2 regions of the Brenneria tiliae genome follow, and region 2 is predicted to be linked to the other one. Evidence: predicted binding sites of a transcription regulator. Region 2 holds the regulator's gene; the other holds the start of a gene.
What was found. Region 2 encodes LexA, which represses DNA repair genes until DNA is damaged. Its sites were predicted from a motif close to TNCTGTATGTACATACAGNA; they were not measured.

Region 1: the regulator LexA is predicted to act here: its motif matches at 1,568-1,587, upstream of uvrA (excinuclease ABC subunit UvrA).

What each region holds. Positions count from the first base shown of each region.
Region 1 is NZ_JAKPCB010000100.1:371,384-374,801, forward strand. Features, by position in the region: gene MFP24_RS16865 (RES family NAD+ phosphorylase) at 1-443, shown strand, start outside; gene ssb1 (single-stranded DNA-binding protein SSB1) at 877-1,425, opposite strand; gene uvrA (excinuclease ABC subunit UvrA) at 1,750-3,418, shown strand, end outside.
Region 2 is NZ_JAKPCB010000098.1:264,059-267,476, reverse strand. Features, by position in the region: gene dpiB (sensor histidine kinase DpiB) at 1-258, shown strand, start outside; gene dpiA (two-component response regulator DpiA) at 255-944, shown strand; gene lexA (transcriptional repressor LexA) at 1,079-1,687, shown strand; gene MFP24_RS13745 (DUF3861 family protein) at 1,889-2,167, shown strand; gene zur (zinc uptake transcriptional repressor Zur) at 2,230-2,739, opposite strand; gene MFP24_RS13735 (pirin family protein) at 2,849-3,418, opposite strand, start outside.

The DNA.
Region 1 (3,418 bases), on a different contig from region 2:
TAAAAACCGCCCATGCCTCAGAAGCCTGGACCGGATATGGCGCCAAACAATATGGCGGACGCTGGAACCACAAAGGATATCCGGCCATCTATGTTTCCACCTCGATTTCGCTTGCCGCGCTGGAAATACTGGTGCACGTATCCAAAGAAGCCCTTCTGGAGCAGTACTCGCTGTTCAGTATTGACGTTCCTGACGACGATGTCGCCTCCCTCGCGCCAGAATTTTTTCCTGATAACTGGCGGCGGGATCCCGCGACCGTATCGACTATGGATATTGGAACAGGGTGGTTACAATCCGCCGAGGGTGTGGCGCTTATTATACCGTCCAGCATCATTCCAGCCGAGAATAATGCCGTACTTAATCCGCACCATCCCGGCTTTACGCCGTGCCTGAGCAGTACGCGAGAACTGCCATTCTTCTTTGACCGGCGATTAATGAAATAGTCGACATCGCCGCTAACCAGGCGTCGGTACTAAAAGATATCTATACCCGTCATACTTCAAGCTGCAGGTGCGTTGGCTACGCTCAGTCACCCGAATCACTTACTTGAGTAAGCTCATCGGGATTCCTTCCCTTGCCGCCTTCCTGCAACTCGAATTATTTAGGGTATAAGTAGTACCGCTTTTAAGCTAATGAAGAAAATAATAAAGCCCCGAATTACGGGGCTTTCAGACCATTGACAAAGTAGCCATTGGTGATAGCAAATCCAAATCCGTCATTCCTGCGTAGGCAGGAATCTTCCTGATATCAACGCACTAGCTGAAAGCAGATCCCCGCCTACGCGGGGATGACTATGGCGGAGTGGGTTTGTCAGCAATCTGAAAGCCCCGAATTACGGGGCTTTATTGAGATGACGAAAGATATTTTAATGCCGGATCAAAACGGAATATCGTCGTCAAAGTCCATCGGCGGTTCGTTGCCTGCCGCCGGGGCGTTGTTCTGTGCCGGGCGCGCTTGCTGCGCTGGCGCGGCGCCGCCGCTGAACTGATTGCCGCCCTGCGGTTGCTGCGGCTGGCCCCAGCCGCCGGATTGCTGCCCGCCCGCGCCCGCGCCGCCGGCCGGTGCGCCGCCGCCTTGACGGCCGCCCAGCATTTGCATGGTGCCGCCGATGTTGACCACCACTTCGGTGGTGTATTTGTCTACGCCGGACTGATCGGTCCATTTACGGGTTTGCAGCGAACCTTCGATATAAACCTGAGAACCTTTACGCAGGTATTCGCCCGCGACTTCAGCCAGTTTGCCGAACAGCACCACGCGATGCCATTCGGTTTTCTCTTTCTGCTCGCCGGTTTGCTTGTCACGCCAGCTTTCCGACGTGGCCAGCGTGATGTTGGCAACCGCACCGCCATTCGGCATATAGCGAACTTCCGGGTCCTGCCCCAGATTTCCGACAAGAATCACTTTATTAACGCCCCTGCTGGCCATGCTCGTGTCTCCTGATGAATCACTCGATTTATCTTAAGTCTAAACGATCGATTTTAGCATGATACGAATTTCTATCATACCTGCGAAATAGCTTCAGCAATGAAAGTGCTGATTGCAGCGGTTGCATAAAAAACGCGCCAATAACTGGATATCCATTCAGCCTTTTTGGTGGTAGGCTATCCCGGTTCGCTGCCTTTACCGGCTGTTTCCGTCAATGCTAAAAACGCGCCTGGCGTTTTTTTTGTGCCATAATTGCATGTTTCGTACCGGTTGTCTCCGTCCGCGAGATAATGCAAAACCGTATTTATTTCGGGAAGTGTGTGAATGGATAAGATCGAAGTTCGTGGTGCCCGTACTCATAATCTCAAGAATATCAACCTGATAATTCCTCGCGACAAGCTGATAGTGATCACCGGATTATCGGGTTCAGGTAAGTCATCGCTGGCGTTTGATACGTTATATGCCGAAGGGCAGCGGCGTTACGTTGAATCTCTCTCCGCCTACGCGCGCCAGTTTTTGTCGCTGATGGAGAAACCGGACGTCGATCATATCGAAGGGTTGTCGCCCGCCATTTCCATTGAGCAGAAATCGACGTCGCACAACCCGCGCTCCACCGTCGGCACCATTACCGAAATTCACGATTACCTGCGCCTGCTGTTTGCACGCGTCGGCGAGCCGCGCTGCCCGGAGCATGACGTTCCTCTGGACGCGCAGACCGTCAGTCAGATGGTGGATAACGTACTGTCTCAGCCGGAGGGCAAGCGGCTGATGCTGCTGGCGCCGGTGGTGAAAGATCGCAAGGGCGAGCACAGCAAGACGCTGGAAAATCTGGCGACGCAGGGTTACATCCGGGCGCGTATCGACGGCGAAGTGTGCGATCTGTCCGATCCGCCGCCGCTGGAATTGCAGAAAAAGCACACCATCGAAGTCGTCGTCGATCGCTTCAAAGTGCGCGACGATCTGGCGCAGCGTCTGGCGGAGTCGTTTGAAACCGCTCTGGAATTGTCCGGCGGCAGCGCGGTGGTGGCGGATATGGACGACCCGACGGTGCCCGAACTGCTGTTCTCGGCCAATTTCGCCTGTCCGGTGTGCGGTTACAGCATGCATGAGCTGGAACCGCGCATGTTTTCGTTCAATAACCCGGCGGGCGCCTGCCCCAGCTGCGACGGCCTGGGGGTACAGCAGTTTTTCGATCCGGCCCGGGTAATACAGAACGCCGAGCTGTCGCTGGCGGGCGGGGCGATCCGCGGCTGGGATCGGCGTAACTTCTACTATTTCCAGATGCTGCGCTCGCTGGCGGAGCACTATAAGTTTGATGTCGATGCGCCGTTCGACAGCCTGGGCGAATCACTCCAGAAGCTGATCCTGTACGGTTCAGGCAAGGAAAACGTCGAGTTTAAATATATCAATGACCGGGGCGATACCTCGGTGCGCCGTCACCCGTTTGAAGGGGTGCTGCATAATATGGAGCGCCGTTATAAAGAGACGGAGTCCAGCGCGGTGCGCGAAGAGCTGGCGAAATTTATCAGCAATCGCCCTTGCGCCAGCTGCGGCGGCACGCGGCTGCGCGAAGAGGCGCGCCACGTATTCGTTGAGCAGACCACGCTGCCGCAAATTTCCGATATGAGCATCGGCCATGCGATGAGCTTCTTTCAGAACATGAAACTGAGCGGACAGCGCGCCAAAATCGCCGAGAAAGTGCTGAAGGAAATCGGCGATCGGCTGAAATTTCTGGTCAACGTGGGGCTGAATTACCTGTCGCTGTCGCGCTCGGCGGAAACCCTCTCCGGCGGCGAAGCGCAGCGTATCCGTCTGGCGAGCCAGATCGGCGCCGGGCTGGTCGGGGTGATGTACGTGCTGGACGAACCGTCCATCGGCCTGCATCAGCGCGATAATGAACGCCTGCTGGAAACGCTGATTCACCTGCGCAATCTGGGCAACACCGTGATTGTGGTTGAGCATGACGAAGACGCGATTCGCGCCGCCGACCATG
Region 2 (3,418 bases):
CTGTTCTTTTCTGATGAAGGGCAGGATGTCGTCATCGAAGTTGCCGATCAGGGATGCGGCGTTCCCGACTCACTCAGAGAAAAAATCTTTAAACAAGGGGTGAGTACTAAAACCGAAGAGGCTGGCGAACACGGCATTGGGCTTTACCTGGTTGCCAGCTACGTCGGCCGTAGCGGCGGAGTCATTACTTTAGAAAACAATACGCCCTGCGGCACGCTCTTTTCCATATTTATTCCGAAAACGAAGGGATACCCATGACGAAGATAAATATATTAATCGTGGAGGATGAAACGCCATTGGCGGAAATGCACGTGGAGTTTATCCGACAGCATCGTGAATGCGGGCAAATATGGCTGGCGGGTAATTTGAGCCAGGCCCGGACGATGGTGGACCGTTTTAACCCCGATTTGATACTTCTGGACAATTTTCTACCCGATGGACAAGGCCTAAGCCTGTTGCATGAACTGACCCTGAATCACTTTGCGGGCGGTGTTGTGCTTATCACGGCGGACAGTGATATGGATACGGTGGCCGACGCTATTCGCTGTGGGGTGTTTGACTATCTCATCAAACCTATTGCCTATGAGCGTCTGAGTCAGACTCTGGAGCGTTTTTGGCATCGGCTGGATATGTTTAACCAGCATAATGGCATTAGCCAGAGCCAAATCGATGATATGTACAATGCTTATGCCCGGGGGAAGCCAAAAGAAAAATTACCTGCCAACATTGATGAACTGACGCTGAATAAAGTGCAATCGTTGTTTCATGGTGAGCAAACTCGCCATACGGCGGAAACCGTTGCGTTGCAGCTTGGATTGAGCCGGACCACCGCGCGGCGTTATCTGGAGTATTGTGCCGCCAGGCAGATGATTGAAGCTGAAATTGTTTACGGTAAGGTGGGGCGTCCGCAGCGGATTTACCGATTAATCCGCTCTGAGGATTGAAAAACGGGATGAAAAATCGGCAAAGCGACCGATTTAACGTACGGGACGGCATGAAGTTACTGATTTACCGGTTCCCAATTATTCCTTACCTGTATATACTCACAGCAAAACTGTATAAACAACCAGGGGGCGGAATGAAAGCATTAACAGCCAGACAGCAGCAGGTTTATGACCTGATCCGCGATCATCTTGCGCATACCGGTATGCCGCCGACGCGTGCGGAAATTGCCCAGCAGCTGGGATTTCGGTCGCCAAATGCCGCCGAGGAGCATTTAAAGGCATTGGCGCGCAAAGGCGTCATTGAAATCGTATCCGGCGCGTCGCGCGGTATTCGCCTGCTGATGGAAGAAGAGACCGGCATTCCGCTGATTGGCCGCGTCGCGGCGGGTGAGCCGCTGCTGGCTCAGCAGCATATCGAGTGCCACTATCAGGTCGACCCGTCCATGTTCAAACCAAGCGCCCACTTCCTGCTGCGCGTGAGCGGAATGTCGATGAAAGATATCGGTATTATGGATGGTGATTTGCTGGCGGTGCATAAAACGCAGGACGTCCGTAACGGGCAGGTGGTTGTGGCACGGATTGAAGATGAAGTCACGGTCAAGCGATTGAAAAAACAAGGTAATACCGTACATCTTCTGGCTGAAAACGAAGAGTTTTCCCCTATTGTCGTCGATCTGCGGCAGCAGAATTTCTCTATTGAAGGGCTGGCGGTCGGCGTTATTCGCAACGGCGACTGGAGCTGATTTTACGTCTTTGACACAGGCGATAGTCCCTGGCGTTTCTTATCGATTATCGCTCCGCTTGCGGGGCGATATGGCTGGGTTGGAAACGGGACGAAACGTGCGGTGGTGATAAAAACGATCGATTTCGGTCCGCCGGATCCAGTATCGTATCACAGGGAATAAACCTTATAATCACACCTGCGCCAAGTGGAAAACCAGCTTATGTCAAAACGCTATATCATTACCGTAAAAGATACGGAACAACCTGATAATGAAGTCTCATTTCCGTTCACCTCCCATGACGATCTAACCAAAATCCTTTCCTTATGCGACGGCAAAACAGCGCTGCCTGAAGAGCAGCTGTATCCATTTTTAGTCGGCATGAAACTGTTTGGCGAGGTAGTCACGCTTAACAGGAAAGAAGAGATGTTTCAAAAAATCCACCCGGCCCTAAAAGAGTTTATCGGCGATTTTAAGAAAAGCATCAAAAACAGCCAGTGAATAAGCAAGGGCGCGGTGAATGACGGACGGGACCGATCGGCCCTTGCAACCCTTTGCCGGAACTAGCGTTTCTTGATGGGAATGCTGTGGTCGTGATCGCAATGCTCCGTTTGTTTACAGGCCGCAACTTCCTGGCAGCCTTCACAAAGTCCGTGCGCCTCAATCACGCTGTGGCGCAGGGTAAAGCCCGCCTGCTGCGCCAGACCGCGCAGTATTTCCTCCACCCCTTCCGTCTGACGCTCGGTAACCTGAGCGCAGCGGTCGCAGATAAACAGCGCCGAGGTGTGGCTATGATCTTCGATATGGTGGCAAAGCACATAGCTGTTGTTTGACTCCACCCGATGAATAAATCCCTGCTCCAGCAGAAAATCCAACGCGCGGTAAACCGTCGGGGGTTTGGCCTGCGGCTCGGATAGGCGCAGCAGATCGAGCAGATCGTATGCGCTGATCGCAGCGGACTGCTGCGCCATCAGGCGTAACACTTCCAGCCGCTGCGGCGTCAAACGTACGCCGCGGTGCTGACAAATCTGTTCAGCCTGGGCAAGTAGTTTGTCCTGATTGGTTGAATCCATTGCCATATCACCCTGACGCATAAAGGAACCAGGCCGATATCTTACCACGGCTGCAAGAAAAGGCAGAACCAGTGACGTTCACCGGCCGCTAAAGATGGAGAGCGAAAACTTAAACCACCAGATCGATCAGCAAAGCGCGCAGCGGCGTCTCGGCCTGAATGGTCAACCCGCTTTCCTGGCGGATAAACGCGCCATCGCCGCAGCCCAGCCTGTCGCCGTCATGCCTGTTGCCGCTCACCGCCGCCGAGCCGTGCAGCAACTGGAGATAAGCCTGATTGCCGTTCAGTTTAATGCTCTGCCGCTCATTTTCCTGTAGTTCCAGGTGATGGACCCACACCTGCTGGCGCAGTTGCAGGCTGTTTTGCTCCCCCTCCGGCGAGGCCAGTAAACTTAGGGCGGTTTTATTCAGCCTCAACCGCTGCAGCGGGCAGTTTTCCCGCGTCGGGCAGGCGTCCAGCCACAGCTGCATACGCGTCAGCGGTTGGTTCGCGCTGGTATTATGTTCGCTGTAGCTGACGTTGGGCTGCGTCGCCAGCAGCAGCACGTCGCCCGTTTGGGCCTGGATATGGTGACCCTGGCTGTCGCGGTACTCCGCCTCGCCCTGAAGAATGATATTGAGGATATCGACGCGCGGGTAAGTGCGCGGTTGGAACGACGCGCCCGGCGCCAGCACTTCCTG